4 regions of the Serratia ficaria genome follow, and region 2 is predicted to be linked to each of the others. Evidence: predicted binding sites of a transcription regulator. Region 2 holds the regulator's gene; each other region holds the start of a gene.
What was found. Region 2 encodes Fur, which represses iron uptake genes when iron is present. Its sites were predicted from a motif close to ATAATAATGAGAACNACTATCAA; they were not measured.
Positions count from the first base shown of each region.

Region 1: sufA (Fe-S cluster assembly scaffold SufA) is a predicted target of Fur. The motif match lies at 2,462-2,484, and genes of this name have one in related genera.
Region 3: exbB (tol-pal system-associated acyl-CoA thioesterase) is a predicted target of Fur. The motif match lies at 3,141-3,163, and genes of this name have one in related genera.
Region 4: sodA (superoxide dismutase [Mn]) is a predicted target of Fur. The motif match lies at 1,729-1,751, and genes of this name have one in related genera.

Region 1 is NZ_LT906479.1:2,363,275-2,368,091, forward strand. It holds gene CKW09_RS11180 (alanine/glycine:cation symporter family protein) at 9-1,505, shown strand; gene CKW09_RS11185 (hypothetical protein) at 1,576-1,980, opposite strand; gene sufA (Fe-S cluster assembly scaffold SufA) at 2,535-2,906, shown strand; gene sufB (Fe-S cluster assembly protein SufB) at 2,921-4,417, shown strand; gene sufC (Fe-S cluster assembly ATPase SufC) at 4,460-4,817, shown strand, end outside.
Region 2 is NZ_LT906479.1:1,359,979-1,364,795, reverse strand. It holds gene pgm (phosphoglucomutase (alpha-D-glucose-1,6-bisphosphate-dependent)) at 1-140, opposite strand, end outside; gene seqA (replication initiation negative regulator SeqA) at 215-754, opposite strand; gene ybfF (esterase) at 978-1,751, shown strand; gene ybfE (LexA regulated protein) at 2,010-2,297, shown strand; gene fldA (flavodoxin FldA) at 2,561-3,100, shown strand; gene fur (ferric iron uptake transcriptional regulator) at 3,431-3,877, shown strand; gene CKW09_RS06430 (beta-N-acetylhexosaminidase) at 4,066-4,817, opposite strand, start outside.
Region 3 is NZ_LT906479.1:4,489,587-4,494,403, reverse strand. It holds gene CKW09_RS21055 (TRAP transporter large permease) at 19-1,308, opposite strand; gene CKW09_RS21050 (TRAP transporter small permease) at 1,322-1,831, opposite strand; gene CKW09_RS21045 (TRAP transporter substrate-binding protein) at 1,892-2,869, opposite strand; gene exbB (tol-pal system-associated acyl-CoA thioesterase) at 3,237-4,208, shown strand; gene exbD (TonB system transport protein ExbD) at 4,212-4,634, shown strand; gene CKW09_RS21030 (LacI family DNA-binding transcriptional regulator) at 4,689-4,817, opposite strand, start outside.
Region 4 is NZ_LT906479.1:52,908-57,724, forward strand. It holds gene CKW09_RS00230 (methyl-accepting chemotaxis protein) at 1-906, opposite strand, end outside; gene sodA (superoxide dismutase [Mn]) at 1,030-1,650, opposite strand; gene fdnG (formate dehydrogenase-N subunit alpha) at 2,103-4,817, shown strand, end outside.

The DNA of each region.
Region 1 (4,817 bases), 1.0 Mb from region 2:
TGGATTGCATGAATGAATTTGTCAATGCCGTCAATGGCGTGATCTGGAGCCAAGCGCTCATCTATCTGTGTTTGGGGACCGGCCTCTATTTTTCTTTGCGCAGCCGCTTTCTGCAACTGCGCCACCTGAAGGGCATGGTGCGTTTGATATTCCAGGGCAAGGCCAACGCCGCCGGTGTTTCTTCATTCCAGGCTCTTTCCATGACCCTGGCGGGGCGAGTAGGGACCGGCAACATCGCGGGGGTGGCAACCGCCATTACCTTTGGGGGACCGGGCGCGTTGTTCTGGATGTGGATGGTTGCCTTCCTTGGCGCAAGTTCCGCGTTCGTGGAGTCGACACTGGGCCAGGTTTATAAAGAAAAGCTTGATGGCGAGTATCGCGGCGGCCCGGCGTTCTACATAGAGAAAGGGCTTGGCATGAAATGGTATGCCTGGATTTTTGCCATCGTTACCATTTTTTCCTGCGGTGTGCTGTTGCCGGGAGTGCAGGCCAACTCTATCGGGGCCAGCCTGGATATCGCGTTTGGGATAAGCCCTAATGTAACGGCCGCGCTGTTGGCGATGCTGTTGGGATTCATCATCTTCGGCGGCGTGAAACGGATTGCGAGTTTTGCCGGCACCGTCGTGCCGTTCATGGCGCTGGGTTATATCATCGTGGCCTGCGTGATCGTCGCGCTCAACATCGATCAACTGCCGGGTGTCATTCTGCTGGTCTGGAAGAGCGCGTTTGGTCTCGATGCCGGGTTTGGCGCCATTTTGGGGCTGGCTATCATGTGGGGAGTAAAACGCGGGGTGTATTCCAACGAGGCGGCTCAAGGGACCGGCCCGCACGCGTCTTCCGCGGCGGCGGTCAGTCACCCGGCGAAGCAAGGGCTGGTGCAGGCCTTTTCGGTTTATATCGACACGTTGTTCGTTTGTTCTGCCACCGGTTTCATGTTGCTTATTACCGGGTTGTATAACGTTCAAGGGCCGGATGGCGGCGCGCTCTATACCGGGATAGCCGGCGTTGCCGCCGGTCCCGGCTATGTGCAAACGGCGATGGAGAGCATGATGCCCGGCTTCGGCAGCTATTTTGTCGCCATTGCGCTTTTCTTTTTTGCCTTCACCACCATCGTTGCCTATTACTATATTGCCGAGACCAATATTGCCTATCTCAACCGGAAGATACATCGCCCGTGGCTTACCTTTGTGCTGAAGATCGGCTTGATGGCATCCGCCGTATACGGCACGGTCAAGACGGCTGACCTGGCATGGGGAATGGGGGATATTGGGGTGGGGCTGATGGCCTGGCTTAATATCGTCGCCATTTTGCTGCTGCGGAATACGGCTTTCGTCTGCCTGAAGGATTATGAAAAGCAGCTGGCTGAAGGTGTCGACCCGGTATTTCACCCAGAGAAGCTCGGGATCAAGCAGGCCGACTATTGGGTAGACAATCGGGCCGAGGTGAACCTGATGCGCGAGTCAGCGGGAAATATTGATGAGAATGCAAAGCTCCCCGGCAGATAACGCCTCATGGCGATAGCCCACTCTCGATGTTTCATCACGCATCGCATTCAAACCGGCTTAGGCCGGTTTTTTACAGCTGAAACGGCACCCGCTTGACGAAGTCCTTTTGGAAGGCGTTGGCTTTTTCCCAGGTGCCTTCCATCGCATATTTTTGACAGATCAGCGTCAGCGTGTGGCGCGCGAAATGGTAGCTCTGCACCCGGAACAGCTGGCAACGCTGCGGGTTGTTGATCTCGACGATCAGCCGGTTGTGCAGTTTGCTGAGCGCATGCAGGTAGCTCTCGTCGTCGCCGTTTTCCAGACACAGGTTCGCCATCGCCAGGCTGACGTTGTTGTAGCGCTTCAGGTGGTTGACGTTGCATTCCGGCCGCTTGAGGGCGGCCTCGGCCATGTAGAAGTCTACCGTGGCGTCACGCACGCTGAATTTGTAGTCATCAATCTTGCCCAGCAGCCATGCATTGATCGAAATAGTCATTTGCCCGCGCTCAAATACCAATTGAATGATAATCATTATCATATTTGCTGCTGCGTTCGCGATCAATCGTTCTGTTGAGTTTTTTATTGGCCGGCGGGGTGCAATTGCCGCGCGGCGGCCCAATATACTCAGTAGCGACTAAACTTTAATCAATGGGCGGCCTGTCGGTCCGCCCGCCGGCGCGGCCCAATGGCCGAAAATGCCGGTTATGGCCGATAAACGCATTTTTACGACAGACAAAATGCAGAAATAGGTATTTTCTATGAATGTTTAAATCGGCAAAGTTCCGCAGCGCTGTAAAGCCTGCGGGCCACCGGGGAAAGCGGTACGGTGATGCAGGATATGCAGTAAATTCATAGGGATAAAATGAGCTCCTGGCCGCCGGACCGCGCAGCGCGCCGCGACTGTCCCGCGCGCTTGCCGCACGCCGCAGCGAAAAACCGCGCCCGCGGCGGATACCCCCGCAAAACAAACGGTTGAAGTGATAATCGTTATCACTAACATATAAGCAACCCAGATTGGCTGTGGTCAAACACGAGTGTGAGGTAGACCCTATGCAAACGGAAAATGTCGGCACTTTTTCTCTGGATGAAAATGTCTGGCAAGGCATTGCGCTCAGCGACAGCGCCGTACAACAAATTACAAAACTGATGCAGCAGGATCCGCAGGTGCAAGGGCTGCAGCTGGGGGTGAAGCAATCCGGCTGCGCCGGGTTCGCTTACGTGCTGGATCTGACGCGCGAACCCGCCGAAGACGACCTGCTGTTCGAGCGCGACGGCGCCAAACTCTACGTGCCGTTGAAAGCCATGCCGTTTATCGACGGCACCACGGTGGATTTTGTCCGCGAAGGGCTGAATCAGATATTTAAATTCAATAACCCTAAAGCTCAGCATGCCTGCGGGTGCGGCGAGAGTTTTGGCGTTTGAGCGATGCAATCAACATGACACGAAGCAATGTAGAAATGCCTAATGAAGTACAGGCTTGGGTCAGCGAAGGTCGCTATAAAGAAGGTTTTTTCACCCAGCTGGCCACCGATGAGTTAGCCAAAGGCATCAACGAAGACGTGGTGCGGGCGATCTCGGCCAAGCGCAATGAGCCGGAGTGGATGCTCGAATTCCGCCTCGAAGCCTATCGCGCCTGGCTGCAGATGGAAGAGCCGCACTGGCTGAAGGCCAACTACGATCGCCTGAACTATCAGGATTACAGCTATTACTCGGCGCCGTCCTGCGGCAGCTGCGACGACGCCTGCGGCTCGCAGCCCGGCGCGGAGCAGCAGCCGGGTGCCGCCACCGACAGCGGTTATTTGACCAGCGAAGTGGAACTGGCGTTCAACCAGCTGGGCGTGCCGGTGCGCGAGGGCAGCGAAGTGGCGGTCGACGCCATCTTCGACTCGGTTTCCGTCGCCACCACCTACCGCGAAAAGCTGGCGGAGAGCGGGGTGATCTTCTGCTCGTTCGGCGAAGCCATTCAGGAATACCCGGATCTGGTGCGCCGGTACCTGGGCCGCGTGGTGCCGTCCAACGATAACTTCTTCGCCGCGCTGAACGCCGCCGTGGCCTCGGACGGCACCTTCGTCTACGTGCCGAAGGGCGTGCGCTGCCCGATGGAGCTGTCGACCTACTTCCGCATCAACGCCGCCAAAACCGGCCAGTTCGAACGCACCATTCTGATCGCCGACGAGGGCAGCTACGTCAGCTATATCGAGGGCTGTTCCGCGCCGGTGCGCGACAGCTACCAGCTGCACGCGGCGGTGGTGGAGGTGATCCTGCACAAGGACGCCGAGGTGAAATATTCGACGGTGCAGAACTGGTTCTCCGGCGGCGAGAGCAAGGGCGGCATTCTGAACTTCGTCACCAAGCGTGCGCTGTGTGAAGGCGCCGGCTCCAAAATGTCCTGGACCCAGTCGGAAACCGGCTCGGCGATCACCTGGAAATACCCGAGCGTGATCCTGCAGGGCGACAACTCGATCGGCGAATTCTTCTCGGTGGCGCTGACCAGCGGCCATCAGCAGGCGGATACCGGCACCAAGATGATCCACATCGGCAAAAACACCAAGTCGACCATCATCGCCAAAGGCATCTCCGCCGGACACAGCGAGAATACCTACCGCGGCCTGGTGAAAATCCTGCCGGGGGCGGAAAACGCCCGCAATTTCACCCAGTGCGACTCGATGCTGATCGGGCCGGACAGCGGCGCCCATACCTTCCCGTACGTCGAGGCGCGCAATAACAGCGCCCAGCTGGAGCATGAGGCCACCACCTCGAAGATCGGCGACGATCAGCTGTTTTACTGCCTGCAGCGCGGCATCAGCGAAGACGACGCCATCTCGATGATCGTCAACGGCTTCTGTAAGGACGTTTTCTCCGAGCTGCCGCTGGAGTTCGCCGTCGAGGCGCAGAAACTTCTGGCCATCAGCCTGGAACACAGCGTGGGCTAACCGCCGAAATTTTAGCGCAACAGCGCTACCTGAGGACACAGCATGTTAAGTATCAAGAATTTGAAAGTCAGCGTGGAAGGCAACGAGATCCTCAAGGGATTGGACCTGGAGATCAAACCGGGTGAAGTGCACGCCATCATGGGGCCGAACGGCTCGGGCAAGAGCACGCTGTCCGCTACGCTGGCCGGGCGCGAAGAGTATGAAGTGACCGAAGGCGACGTCAGCTTCAAGGGCAAGGATCTGCTGGAGCTGGATCCGGAAGATCGCGCCGGTGAAGGGGTGTTTCTGGCGTTCCAGTATCCGGTGGAAATTCCCGGCGTCAGCAACCACTTCTTCCTGCAGACCTCGGTCAACGCGGTGCGCAAATATCGCCAGCAGGAGCCGCTGGACCGCTTCGACT
Region 2 (4,817 bases):
TGACCGGATGTCCCGAATTTCACCGCGTGGGCGGCGTTGCCCGCTTCCGGCTGCAGCACATAGTACTGCGACGTAAGCTGGGCTACGTTGATCAAATCGCTTTGCCGGGCGGGCTGCCCGGCACGTGGACTATTCGCCATCGACCTATCTCCCTCATCCCTGCCAGTGGCCGGGCAATATGTCGCACGGCCAGCATGACGGGCTGTTCGCTAAATTAGACGGTGCCGCAAACTTTCTCTATCAGTTCCGCCGGGAACTGCATGGCCTGCATGATGTGTTCAATCATGCTGCGTTTGCGGCCGGTATTGGTATTGGTAATCACCCAATAAGGGGTGCCCGGAACGTGTTTCGGCTTGGTATGCGTACCGTTGGCCAGCAGGGTTTGCTGATCGCCGGCAAAGTAGGTGCGGGTACGGCCGTGCAACGCATCGGTGGCGGCGGCAAAGCCGGCGGCATCGAGGGTATAGAGCGTGGACAGCACCAGCATAAAACGGTTAACGGCCTTATTCTGCTCGGCGTACTCATCCGACAGCAGCAGCTCACGCACGGCGCGCACGCGATCGCGCGGGCGCTGCGCGGGCGCCGCCTTTTCCAACTCGGCGGACTGAGCGCCGGCGGCGGGTACGGAGCGTACCGGTTGGCCTGCGGTAAATTTCAACATGCGGCGTAAAATATCGGACGCGCTCTCACCGATGTGTTGCGTGTGGCTGGCAATATAACGGTAAAGCTCTTCGTCGACTTCAATAGTTTTCATCTTTATCCAGTACTGTTTTTTCTACTTAGAACCTGAAGCCAGATCCTGCATTCAAGCCATGGGATTATAAGGTTAAAAGCGCGGGGGCGAACACCACTAAGTGTCGCCAAACGGAAAATGCAGACTAATACCTATTCCCGTCGTACTTCAAGCTGCATCGCTCAACTCCGCGTTATTCATCGTGCGATTCAATCATGATACCCTAATCTGAATCTCTCTCAGCATGAACTTCGCCATGAAATTACATTATCAACTGCTGGCCGCCGAGTCGGACGCCCTGCCGGTGCTGCTGATCCACGGCCTGTTCGGCAATCTGGACAACCTGGGCGTGCTGGCGCGCGACCTGAACCGGCGCCACAGCGTCATCAAGGTCGATCTGCGCAACCATGGCCTGTCGCCGCGTTCCGCAGAGATGACCTACCCGGCCATGGCGCAGGATCTGCTGACGCTGCTCGACGACCTGCAGCTGGAGAAAGTCATCGTCATCGGCCATTCGATGGGCGGCAAAGCGGCGATGGCGCTGACCGCCATTGCGCCGGAGCGCATCGACAAGCTGATCGTCATCGACGTGGCGCCGGTGGATTACCGCACCCGCCGCCACGATGAGATTTTCGCCGCGCTGAAGGCCGTGAGCGCCGCCGGCATTACCCAGCGCCAACAGGCCGCCCAGCTGATGCGCGATTATCTGCAGGAAGAAGGGGTGATCCAGTTTCTGCTGAAATCCTTCCACAACGGCGAATGGCGTTTCAACCTGCCGGTGTTGATCGCGCAGTACGAAAACGTCACCGGCTGGCAGGAGGTGCCCGCCTGGCCGCACCCGACGCTGTTCATCCGCGGCGGGCTGTCGCCCTACGTGCAGGACGGTTACCGCGCCGACATCGCGCGCCAGTTCCCGCTGGCCCGCGCGCACGTGGTGGCGGGAACCGGGCACTGGGTGCACGCCGAAAAACCGGAAGCGGTGCTGCGCGCCATCCACCGTTTTCTCGGCGAAGCCTGACAAACGCCCGTCGCTGGCGAAAAAACGCGCTAAAGATAACGGCTTAGCGCGCTTTCGGCTCAGTTAAGCATTGTCGTTGCTCTATCTGCTGGGGTAATATGGCGCGCTATAATTTTGCCGCCCTGCCCAGCGTGTTCGCTAACGCCAGTCCGGGGGTGAATTTGGGTTAGGGTTTATTGGCCCGAAGTGTGTTAACCGAATCGTCCGGAAGCGTGTAAAACGCTTTTTGATGCAAACTTCCTTGCAGTACCGCTACCTATGGCAAAAGAACAAACGGATCGCACGACGCTGGATCTGTTCGCAGATGAACGCCGTCCGGGGCGCCCGAAAACCAACCCGCTATCCCGCGATGAACAGCTTAGAATCAATAAGCGCAATCAGCTGCGGCGCGATAAAGTACGTGGATTGCGGCGCGTGGAGTTGAAAATCAACGCGGATGCGGTGGACGCCCTGAACAAACTGGCGGAACAGCGCAATATCAGCCGCAGCGAGCTCATTGAGCAAATGCTGCTGGCGCAGCTGGCGGAAGAACAGCCAGAACATTGATCTCTTCGGCCGCACATGCGGCGCGGCGTTAAGGATGACGCCGGATCAACACCGTTTTACTCTCCTCCGGCATCGCATAAATGCGATAAAACCCCGGGGTAAATTTCTGGCATGATAGGCGTTTACCGGCAAGAGACCGCGCCCACACGGCGCCCGCCACTGCGGCGGCCGGCTTTTGCCATGGCATCATTTTAATCGGTGTTAGCGGGGTCAGCACTAACATCGTGTAATGCAATTAATTGAATTTAAAGGTTATACGCGATATGGCTACTGTAGGCATTTTCTTTGGCAGCGACACTGGCAATACCGAAAACATTGCCAAAATGATCCAGAAAATTCTCCAGAAACAGTTTGGCGACGAGGTGTCTGAAGTGCACGACATCGCCAAAAGCAGCAAAGAGGATCTGGAAGGTTTCGATATCCTGCTGCTGGGTATCCCAACCTGGTACTACGGTGAAGCGCAGTGCGACTGGGATGACTTTTTCCCGACGCTGGAAGAAGTCGACTTCAACGGCAAGCTGGTTGCGCTGTTCGGCTGCGGCGACCAGGAAGACTACGCGGAATACTTCTGTGATGCGATGGGCACCATCCGCGACATCATCGAACCCCACGGCGCCGCCATCGTCGGCCACTGGCCAACCAAGGGCTACCATTTCGAAGCGTCCAAGGGCCTGGCGGACGACGACCACTTCATCGGCCTGGCTATCGACGAAGATCGCCAACCGGAGCTGACCAACGAACGTGTCGAAGCCTGGGTCAAACAGATCGTCGAAGAACTGAGCCTGGCCGACATCGTCGGCTGAGGCCATTGTTGCCTAAAGGTTGAACAAAGGCCCTGCAAAGTGCATAGTGTGGCCAGCAGGGCCGTCATCGGCAGCATGGATTGCTGCAATAGAAGCTACATATTGGTAACTTCCCACATCGTCACGGTAGACTGAGATATCGGTTTATCCCATCCATCAAGGCGTTGCATGTGTACCATGCAATAGTGCAATTATATCTTTGTTAACAACCGGCGGTTTCCATTTAGGGCAACCGGTTCTATAATGAGACGCAATTAACTCTTTGTGCCGACCGATGCCACAGGCGAGAACGCCTCAACTTGATTAGCATAGTAACAGGACTGAATCCGCATGACTGACAACAACACCGCATTGAAGAAGGCCGGCTTAAAAGTCACGCTTCCGCGACTCAAAATCCTGGAAGTACTGCAAAATCCGGAATGCCATCACGTCAGTGCGGAAGATTTGTATAAAAAACTGATAGATATGGGCGAAGAAATCGGACTGGCGACGGTTTACCGCGTGCTGAACCAGTTTGATGATGCGGGCATTGTGACTCGTCACAATTTCGAAGGCGGCAAGTCCGTATTCGAACTGACCCAGCAGCACCACCACGATCACCTGATCTGCCTGGACTGCGGCAAAGTGATCGAATTCAGAGATGAATCGATCGAAGCGCGTCAGCGCGACATCGCCAAGCAACACGGCATCAAACTCACCAACCACAGCCTGTACCTGTACGGCCACTGTGAAACCGGTGACTGCCGCGAAGACGATACGCTGCACGACGCCAAGTAATCCTCCGGGATTGAACAACCGCCTCAGGGCGGTTTTTTTGTGCCCGTCGCCGGCGGGAAAAAAAGCCCCGGCAGCGCCGGGGAAGGTTCACTTGACGAAATACCACAATTGCAGCGGCGTAACTCCACCGACTTCTCTCACTTCACCCTCGGCCCGCCGCCGACACGCAGCGGGCCGCATCAGCCGGCTTAAACCTTCTCGGCGCGGCTGTAACGCTTGCCGTCCGGGCTGACCGCACGCACCAGCACCTCGCCGGAGACCGCCGGCCCGGCGTTGGCGTCATAGCGCTGCCATTGCTTACCGCCGTCGGTGGAGTACTCGATGCCCAGCCCCGGCAGAGAGATATTCGCCTCCAGCTTGCCGCCGGTGACGCGCGCGCCCGGCACCGGCAGGCGATAGCTGACGCCGCCCTTGTCCAGCTTGGCCAGCTCGCGCTGGCCGAGCAGGTTGGCGAAGCGCAGCCAGTCCTGATCCAGAGCCTTGCCGTCGACAAAGTGCGTTTTCCCGCCCCGGTACTCGCGGCCGGCCCGGTAATCCTGCTCCCAGGAGGCGCGATGCCAGGCGCGTTCGGCTACCGACAGCGAACGCGGGAAGATCATGTATTCCATTTGCGGGTCGGTGCGCTGGGTTTCGCTCCACAGCTGGGCGGAGATGCCGTAGGCGCCCGGCCAGGGTTTGTCGCTTCTGGCGGTGAAGCGATTGCCGTCGCGGTCCACCGAGGTTTCGGCGTTCTGCGGCAGGTTGTCCGGCGCGAAGCTGAACATCTTCCGTTCGTCGCTGAAGCGGGTGCCCCAGTAATAACCGCGCTCGTCCGGATTCACCTCGTAAGGGAAGTCCATATAAACGTAATCCGGGTTGGAGATGATCACCTCGTAGCCCTTGTTCGCCCAGTCATTGGCGCTGTCGAAACCGCCCCAGTACAGGGTGTCCCAGAAGTTCA
Region 3 (4,817 bases), 2.1 Mb from region 2:
GGCGATATCGACCGCGCGTCAGCCGTATACGCCGGTCACCTTCGGCAGCCACAGCGAAATGGCCGGGATGTAGGTGATCAGCATCAGCACCAGCACCAGCAGGCAGTAAAACGGCACCATCGCCCTCACCACTTGCTCGATCTTCTGTTTGCTGACCGCGCTGGCGACGAACAGCACCGAGCCGACCGGCGGGGTGATCAATCCGATGCCCAGGTTGATCAGCATGATCATGCCGAAATGCACCGGATCTATCCCCAGCGACGTGACGACCGGCAGCAGCACCGGCGTCAGGATCAGAATGATCGGCGCCATGTCCATCAGGGTGCCGATCAGCAACAGCAGCACGTTGATGCACATCAAAATGACGTACTTGTTGTCGGAAATGCCGGTGAAGAAGTCGGTGATGATCTGCGGCAGCTGCATAAAGGTCATTACGGCGCCGAAGCCGGCGGCAAAGGCGATCAGCACCATCACGATGGTGACGGTCTTGATGGTGCGAAACAGCAGGATGTGCAGCTGGCTCCATTTAAAATCGCGATAGATGAACATGGTGACGAAGAACGCCCACAAACAGGCGATGGCGGCGGATTCTGCGGCGGTGAAGACGCCGGACAAAATGCCGCCGAGGATAATGAAAATAGTGAACAGGCCCCAGAACGCGTTAACGAAAATTTTCAGCGCCTGACGAAAGGGCACCCGTTCGCCTTTCGGGTAATGGCGTTGGTGGGCGAAGCCGATGCACAGCACGATCAGGCACAGCCCGAGCAGCAGCCCCGGAAAGATGCCGGCGATAAACATCGAGGAGATGGTCACCGTACCGCCGGTCGCCAGCGAGTAAATCACCGAGTTATGGCTGGGCGGCGTCAATATCGCCTGTACCGAGCCGCTGGCGGTCACCGCCGCGGAGAAATCGCGCGGGTAGCCCTTTTCCTCCATCTCCGGGATCATGACCGAACCGATGGAGGCGGTATCGGCGATGGAGGAGCCGGAAATGGCGCCGAAAAAGGTGGAGGCGACGATATTGACCAGCGACAGCCCGCCGCGGATAAAACCGACGAAGATATAGGCGAAGTTGACCAGCCGCCGGGCGATGCCGCCTTCGGCCATAATGGCGCCGGCCAGGATGAAGAAGGGAATGGTCAGCAGCGAAAACTTGTTGATGCCGTTGGTGACCTGGATGATCACCGCCTCCAGCGGCAGGTCGATCCACCAGGCGCCGATGAAGGCGCTCAGTCCGACGGCGAAGGCCACGGGGAAACCCAGCATCAGCAACAGCAGCATGCTGCCGATCAAAATCAATGCGTCCATGGTGCGGCTCCGGTTAGTGGGTGTTGCCGAGCATCACCAGCGGACGGTGGGTCTGTTCGCCCCACACCATCCGCTCGATGACAAACAGCAGGGTGATGACGGCGCCGATCGGAATGGGCAGGTAGGTTTCCCCATAGGTCACCGCCGGCAGCGAGGCTAACGGCTGTTGCCACATGTCGCGGCACAGGCTGTAGCTGGCGAAGAAAATCAGCAGGCAGGTGGCGCACATCAGCAGATCGCTGAGTAAGCGAAACAGCCGCTGCCCGCCCGGCGGCAAGCGATCCGTCACCATCGACACGCAGATATGCGCGCCGGCGCGCAGCCCCACCGAAGCGCCGATAAAGGTAAAAATCACCATGCAAATAATCGCCACCGGCTCCGGCCAGGAGAGGGCGCTGTTCAACGCATAGCGGGCAAAAATGCCGATCGGGATGATGATCACCATGATCAGCAACGCCAGGCCGGCGATCAGCATGGAGAGCAGATACAGCAAGTCCATGGTTCCAGAATAGAGGCGTGACATAAGCGTTTACCTGATGCTGTGTCGCGCAGCGGTGAAAGGCGCCGCCGCGCAAAGGGCCGTTTACTCCACGGCGGCGATGCGTTTAAGCAGGTCCTCATGGCCCTTGCCGTATTGTTCGCGCACCGGCTGGGTGGCCTGAATAAAGTCATTGCGATCGATAGGCTGGAAGTGCACGCCGCTGGTTTTCATCTTGTCCAGCGACTGCTGGTTGTAGCTGGCCCACAGCGTGCGCTCTTCGGCCTGCGCCTCTTTGCCCAACTTCAGCAGCAGCTGTTGATCGGCGGCGGAGAGCTTGTCCCAGCGGGCTTTGGAGAACAGCATCATTTCCGGTTGGATAAAGTGGCCGGTCAGGGTGTAGTACTTGGCGACCGGCAGATAATTATGAGCGACGAAGGTTGGCGGGTTGTTTTCGGTGCCGTCCACCACGCCGGTCTGCATGCCGCTGAACACTTCGCTGACCCCCATCGCCACCGGATTGGCCCCCATGGCTTTCAGGGTCGCCAGCGAGATCGCGCTGTTTTGCACCCGGATCTTTATGCCTTGCAAATCTTCCGGCTTGTTGATCGGCCGCTTGGTGATCATGTTGCGCACCCCGGCGTCGGTCCAGCCGAGGAACACCATGCGCGCCTTGGGATCGGCGGTCAGGCGCGCGGCGATTTCCTGGCCGATGTCGCCGTCCAGCACCTTATGCATATGCTGCTCGTCGCGGAAGATATAGGGCAGGGTCAGCACGCCGGTTTCCGGCGCAATGGTGGTCACCGGCGCCAGAGAGACGCGGATCATGTCGATGGCGCCAATTTGCACCTGCTGCAGCGTTTGGTCCTCATCCCCCAGCACGCCGCCGGCAAAAACCTTGATCTCCAGCCGGCCGTCGGTGGCCTGCTTCAGCTTATCGCCCATATGCTGCAACGCGACCACCGTGGGGTAGCCGGCGGGCTGCACCTCCGCCACCTTAATCACCTGCCCCAGCGCGGCGGTGGAAGCCATCAGCGTGGAACAGGCCAGCGAGAGTGCGAGCAACGGCCGTTTTATTTTCATTTGGGTAACTCCTGCGGGTGAAGGATTGTCGTGCGCCCTTGGCTTGGTGCCAGAGGAGATGTGGAAGCCGTGGCGCGCCCAGAAACGGTTGTCTCAGCATAGATAAAATGGCGGCGCGGCATCGGTCCGCGTGTTGATTGAATGAAGGTCGTCACATTATCAAAACAATGTTTTAATAATTTATAAAACTGCATCACAAAATTAAAACATGGTTTCGTCGTCGGCGCGGCGACGGGCGACGGATCTTGGCGGATTGGCAGTTATTTGGTAAATAATAATGAGAACCACTATCAATCCCTGATTGGTTTGATATGATCGCACGCTGAACTATTCCTTAATTTCGATCGGTAACGGGTGGAGGCACAGCGTGAAAACGGCTGGCAAGAATTTAAATCAAGGATCGTTCGGCCAGGGCCGGGCGCAATGGGGCAAGGCGTTCGGCCGCAGCCTGATCGCTTCAATGGTATTGGTGGTGGGTCTGGTGGGCGGCGCACAGGCGGCGCCGGCGGCCAATCCTGCCGTTACCGAAAGCGTTGCGCCGGGTTCCGCGCCCGCCGCCGCAGCGCCTGAGAACCTCACCCCGCCGAACCCGGCGCCAACCCTCCAGCCGCCGGAAACCCGCGGCATGGATCTGTCCGTCTGGGGCATGTACCAGCACGCCGACATCGTGGTGAAAGCGGTGATGATCGGCCTGGTGCTGGCGTCTATCGTCACCTGGACCATTCTGTTCTCCAAGGGCAGCGAACTGTTTCGCGCCAAGCGCCGTCTGCGCCGCGAACAGCTGGCGCTGGCCGACGCGCGCTCGCTGGATGAGGCGTCCGAACTGGCGCAGAACTTCGCCGAAGAGAGCATCAGCGCAGTGTTGCTGAACGACGCGCAAAACGAGCTGGAGCTGTCGGCGGGATCCAACGACAACAACGGCATCAAGGAACGCACCGGTTTCCGCCTCGAACGCCGCGTGGCGGCCTACAGCCGCAACATGGGCCGCGGCAACGGCTTCCTGGCCACCATCGGCGCCATCTCGCCGTTCGTCGGCCTGTTCGGCACAGTTTGGGGCATCATGAACAGCTTTATCGGCATCGCCCACTCGCAGACCACCAACCTGGCGGTGGTGGCGCCCGGCATCGCGGAAGCGCTGCTGGCGACCGCGCTGGGCCTGGTTGCGGCTATCCCGGCGGTGGTTATCTACAACATCTTCGCTCGCGTCATCGGCGGCCATCGCGCGCAGGTTGGCGACGTGGCGGCGCAGGTGATGCTGCTGCAGGGCCGCGATCTGGACCTGGCGGCGACGGCGGAAGCCAAACGCTCGCAGCACGCACACCAACTGCGGGTGGGGTGATTTATGGCGATGCGCTTAAATGAAGATCTGGACGACAGCGGCGAACTGCATGAAATCAACGTGACGCCGTTTATCGACGTCATGCTGGTGCTGTTGATCATCTTTATGGTGGCCGCGCCGCTGGCAACGGTAGATATTCGCGTCGATCTGCCGGCCTCCTCCGCCAAGCCGCAGCCGCGGCCGGAGAAGCCGGTATTCCTGTCGGTGAAAGCCGACAAGCAGCTGTATGTCGGCGACCAGCCGGTCAATGCCGAGCAGCTGACGTCGGTGCTGGATCAACGCACCCAGGCGAATAAAGAGACCACCATCTTCTTCCAGGCCGACAAGAGCGTGGACTATGAAACGCTGATGAGCGTGATGGACACCCTGCGCAAGGCCGGCTACCTGAAAGTGGGGCTGGTGGGCATGGAAGGCGCCGCCAGATAGCGGGCCGGTCGCATTGAAAAGGGCGCTCAGGCGCCCTTTTTTTATTGCCGGGGATCAGCGGCTGTTCAGCAGCGCCTTCGAACCGGCATGGCGCCAGTGAATGCTGCCGGGCAGATAGAGCGCGCTCTGCTCCAGCGGCCGTTCGTCGATCAGGGCGCTGACCATGTCGAAGCTGTGCTGAGC
Region 4 (4,817 bases), 1.3 Mb from region 2:
CCAGGCGATCAGCACCCCGGCGACGATGGCGATCAGGGTGGTGACGCCCATCTGCAGCTGCGCCAGATTGATGTCGCTGTGGGTCTGCGCCAGCTCATCCTGCATAAAGGCGTTGACCAGCGTGCCGATCTGTCGGGCGCTTTCGCCCAGCTGCCGGCTGAGCTGCTGTTCCTGCTGATAGGCCGGCAGGTAGGCGGCGATGCGCTTCTTGTAATCGTCGAGCGCGGTCAGCAGCGGCTGCAGCTGGGGGCGCTGCGCATCGCTAACCCGGCGGCTCAGGGCGCCGGCGGCGTCGCGCGCCTCATCGATGGCGGCCATCAGCGGCGCTTCGGCTTGCTGATCCAGGCTCAGCAGCAGGCCGCGCGCGCCGTAGCGCACCTGGGTCAGCTTCTGGTTCAGCTGGATGAACGCCAGCTGCAGATCGCCGTTGGTGAGCTGCCGCTCCAGCTGGCTCAGGCTGGCCTGCACCTCAGACATGTTCCAGCTCTGGCGCACCGCGTCTTTCGCCGCCACCGCCCGCTCGAAGGCGTTTTGCTGCTGCTGATATTCGCCGATCAACGTCACCAGCCGCTGCAGGTCCTTGCGGCTCTGCGGGTCCCAGTCCAGGTCTTGCCCCTGGCCGATCAGTTTGACGGCGTTTTCGATGTTGGCGCGGTTGCTGTGCAGATATTCCGGTTGATAGGTCTGGCCGAACATCGCGCGGTTATATTTGGCCTGATTGATCTCGTCGTTCAACCGGTTGCTGAAGTCGATGCGATCGGCGCGGGACTCGATAATGTGCAGGTACTGCGCCCCGGTGCCGGCGATGGTGACCGCCAGCAGCAGCAACAGCGCAAAGCCGAGGCCGAGCTTTTTACCCACGGTGAGATGAATGAATTTTCCTGCCGATGTGTGCAATGCCGCCATAGTCTTTTTCCTTTCCGGGCGAACGTCGATTGAACAAACCATCGGCAAAGGGTGGTCAAACTTTAGCGGATTTTCGGCAAAAAAATGCCCGCATCAGCGGGCATCTTCAGGGGATAACGCGAATTACTTCTTCGCGGCGAAGCGCGCTGCGGCCTCGTCCCAGTTAACCACGTTCCAGAATGCCTTGATGTAGTCTGGGCGTTTGTTCTGGTATTTCAGGTAGTAAGCGTGTTCCCACACGTCCAGGCCAATGATCGGGAAGCCTGAAGCGCCGGCAACGGCTTCGCCCATCAGCGGGCTGTCCTGGTTGGCGGTAGACACCACGGCCAGTTTGTCGCCTTTCAGCACCAGCCAGGCCCAGCCTGAACCGAAGCGGGTGGCCGCCGCCTTCTCGAACTCTTCCTGGAATTTCTCAACGCTGCCGAAATCGCGCTCGATGGCCGCTTTCAGATCGCCGCCCAGGGTGGTGCCGGTTTTCAGGTTTTTCCAGAAGAAGCTGTGGTTGGCGTGGCCGCCGGCGTTGTTGCGCATGAAGGTGCGCTTGTCGGCAGGCACTTTATCCAGATCCTGGATCAGTTCTTCAACGCCGTATTGAGCCAGTTCCGGGTAAGCTTCCAGCACGGTGTTGGCGTTGTTGACGTAAGTCTGATGGTGTTTGGTGTGATGGATTTCCATCGTCTGCTTGTCGAAATGCGGTTCCAGTGCGTCGTAGGCGTACGGCAGGGATGGCAGTGAATAACTCATAATCATCATCTCCAGTGGTGTATGGGCGGCGCAAGGTGCGAGCACCGCGTAAGCAGTCGGATCATTATAGTTAATTAAATGATATTGAAAATGATTATCAATGCCCTACAAAGTAAATGGTTAATTCCGACCGGCGAACAGACAGCGGCCCGATCTGCAGCGCGACAGCTCTATTTGCATCACCGAACCGCGGCGATGTTGGTTACTCTCTATACTGTTACTGTCGTGCGCCGGGCATCGGGCCTCCGTGTGAAGCGGATCACATTTATGTGCGCCTCCGGGGCTATAGTGTTCACTTTACCGGCACCGATTTGTAACAACCACAAGTACGCTGTGGTAATATTATCGCCGTCTTGCAGCAATCATAACAACAGTGACATTCGCGCTTCCCGCTTGATGGGGGAATGCGCCATTTGAAACAATGTGACAATCGAGAGTGAAAGGAGATCCCCATGCAGGTCAGCAGAAGGCAGTTCTTTAAGATCTGCGCTGGCGGTATGGCAGGAACGACGGTGGCCGCGCTGGGCTTTGCCCCGGAAGTGGCGTTGGCGGAGACCCGGCAGTACAAGCTGCTGCGCGCCCGTGAAACCCGTAATACCTGTACGTATTGTTCCGTCGGCTGTGGGCTGTTGATGTACAGCCTTGGCGATGGCGCCAAAAACGCCAAAGAAAGCATTTTTCACATCGAAGGGGACCCGGATCACCCGGTAAACCGCGGCGCGCTTTGCCCGAAAGGCGCCGGCCTGGTTGATTTCATCCACAGTGAAAGCCGCCTCAAGTACCCGGAATACCGTGCGCCAGGCTCAGACAAATGGCAGCGCATCAGCTGGGACGACGCCTTCACCCGCATCGCCACGCTGATGAAGGAAGACCGCGACGCCAACTTCGTCAAAACCAACGAACAGGGCGTTACCGTCAACCGTTGGCTGAGCACCGGCATGCTGTGCGCCTCGGCCGCCAGCAACGAAACCGGTTATCTGTCGCAAAAATTTAGTCGCGCTCTCGGCATGCTTGCCGTAGACAACCAGGCGCGTGTCTGACACGGACCAACGGTAGCAAGTCTTGCTCCAACATTTGGTCGCGGTGCGATGACCAACCACTGGGTTGATATCAAGAACGCGAATCTGATTATCGTCATGGGCGGTAATGCGGCGGAAGCGCATCCGGTGGGGTTCCGCTGGGCGATGGAAGCCAAAATTCACAATAAAGCCAAGCTGATCGTCATCGATCCGCGCTTTACCCGTACCGCATCGGTGGCGGATTTTTACACGCCAATCCGTTCCGGGACCGACATCGCTTTCCTGTCGGGCGTCCTGCTGTACCTGATGACCAACAACAAGATCAACCGCGAGTACGTCGAGGCCTATACCAACGCCAGCCTGCTGGTGCGGGAAGACTTTGCCTTCGACGACGGCCTGTTCAGCGGCTACGACGCGGAAAACCGCCAATACGACAAAACCACCTGGAACTATCAGTTCGACGAGAACGGCTACGCCAAGCGCGACGTCACGCTGCAGGATCCGCGCTGCGTGTGGAACCTGCTCAAGCAGCACGTCAGCCGCTACACGCCGGAGGTGGTGACCAACATTTGCGGCACGCCGAAGGACGATTTCCTGCAGGTGTGCGAATACATCGCCGAAACCTGCGTGGCGGATAAAACCGCGTCGTTCCTGTACGCCCTGGGCTGGACACAGCACTCGGTCGGCGCGCAGAACATCCGCACCATGGCGATGATCCAGCTGCTGCTCGGCAACATGGGCATGGCGGGCGGCGGCGTCAACGCGCTGCGCGGCCACTCCAACATTCAGGGGCTGACCGATCTGGGCCTGCTGTCGCAGAGCCTGCCGGGCTACATGACGCTGCCGTCGGAGAAGCAGACGGATCTCGACACCTATCTGAAGGCCAACACGCCGAAGGCGCTGCTGCCGGGCCAGGTGAACTACTGGGGCAACTACCCGAAATTCTTCGTCAGCATGATGAAGAGCTTCTACGGCGACAAGGCGCAGAAGGACAACGACTGGGGCTTCGACTGGCTGCCGAAGTGGGACAAAGGCTACGACGTGCTGCAGTACTTCGAGATGATGTCGCAAGGCAAGGTCAACGGCTACTTCTGCCAGGGCTTCAACCCGGTGGCCTCGTTCCCGAACAAGAACAAGGTGGTGGCGTCGCTGTCCAGGCTGAAGTTCCTGGTGACCATCGATCCGCTGAACACCGAGACCTCCAACTTCTGGCAGAACCACGGCGAGTTCAACGACGTCGACCCGTCGGCGATCCAGACCGAAGTGTTCCGCCTGCCGTCCACCTGCTTTGCCGAAGAAAACGGCTCCATCGTCAACTCCGGCCGCTGGCTGCAGTGGCACTGGAAGGGCGCCGACGCCCCGGGCGAAGCGCTGAACGACGGGGAAATCCTGGCGGGCATCTTCACCCGCCTGCGCGAGATGTACGCGCGCGACGGCGGTGCGGTGCCGGAACAGGTGCTGAACATGACCTGGGATTACCTGACGCCGGACAACCCCGCCGCCGAAGAAGTGGCGCAGGAAAGCAACGGCAAGGCGCTGGCGGACCTGCTCGACGCCGACGGCAAGGTGCTGGTGAAAAAAGGCGAGCAGCTCAGCTCCTTCGCTCAGCTGCGCGACGACGGCACCACCGCCAGCGGCTGCTGGATCTTCGCCGGCAGCTGGACGCCGGCCGGCAACCAGATGGCGCGGCGCGACAATGCCGATCCGTCCGGCCTCGGCAATACGCTGGGCTGGGCCTGGGCCTGGCCGCTCAACCGCCGCATCCTGTATAACCGCGCCTCGGCCGATCCGCAGGGCAAACCATGGGACGCCAAGCGGCAGCTGCTGGAGTGGGACGGCGCCAAGTGGGCCGGGGTGGATATCCCGGACTACGGCACCGCCGCGCCGGGCAGCGACGTCGGGCCGTTCATCATGCAGCCCGAGGGCATGGGCCGGCTGTTCGCCACCGACAAGATGGCGGAAGGGCCGTTCCCGGAGCACTACGAGCCGTTCGAAACGCCGCTCGGCACCAACCCGCTGCACCCGAACGTGGTGTCCAACCCGGCGGCGCGCGTGTTCAAGGACGATCTGGCGGCGATGGGCAAATCCGACAAGTTCCCGTACGTCGGCACCACCTATCGTCTGACCGAACACTTCCACTACTGGACC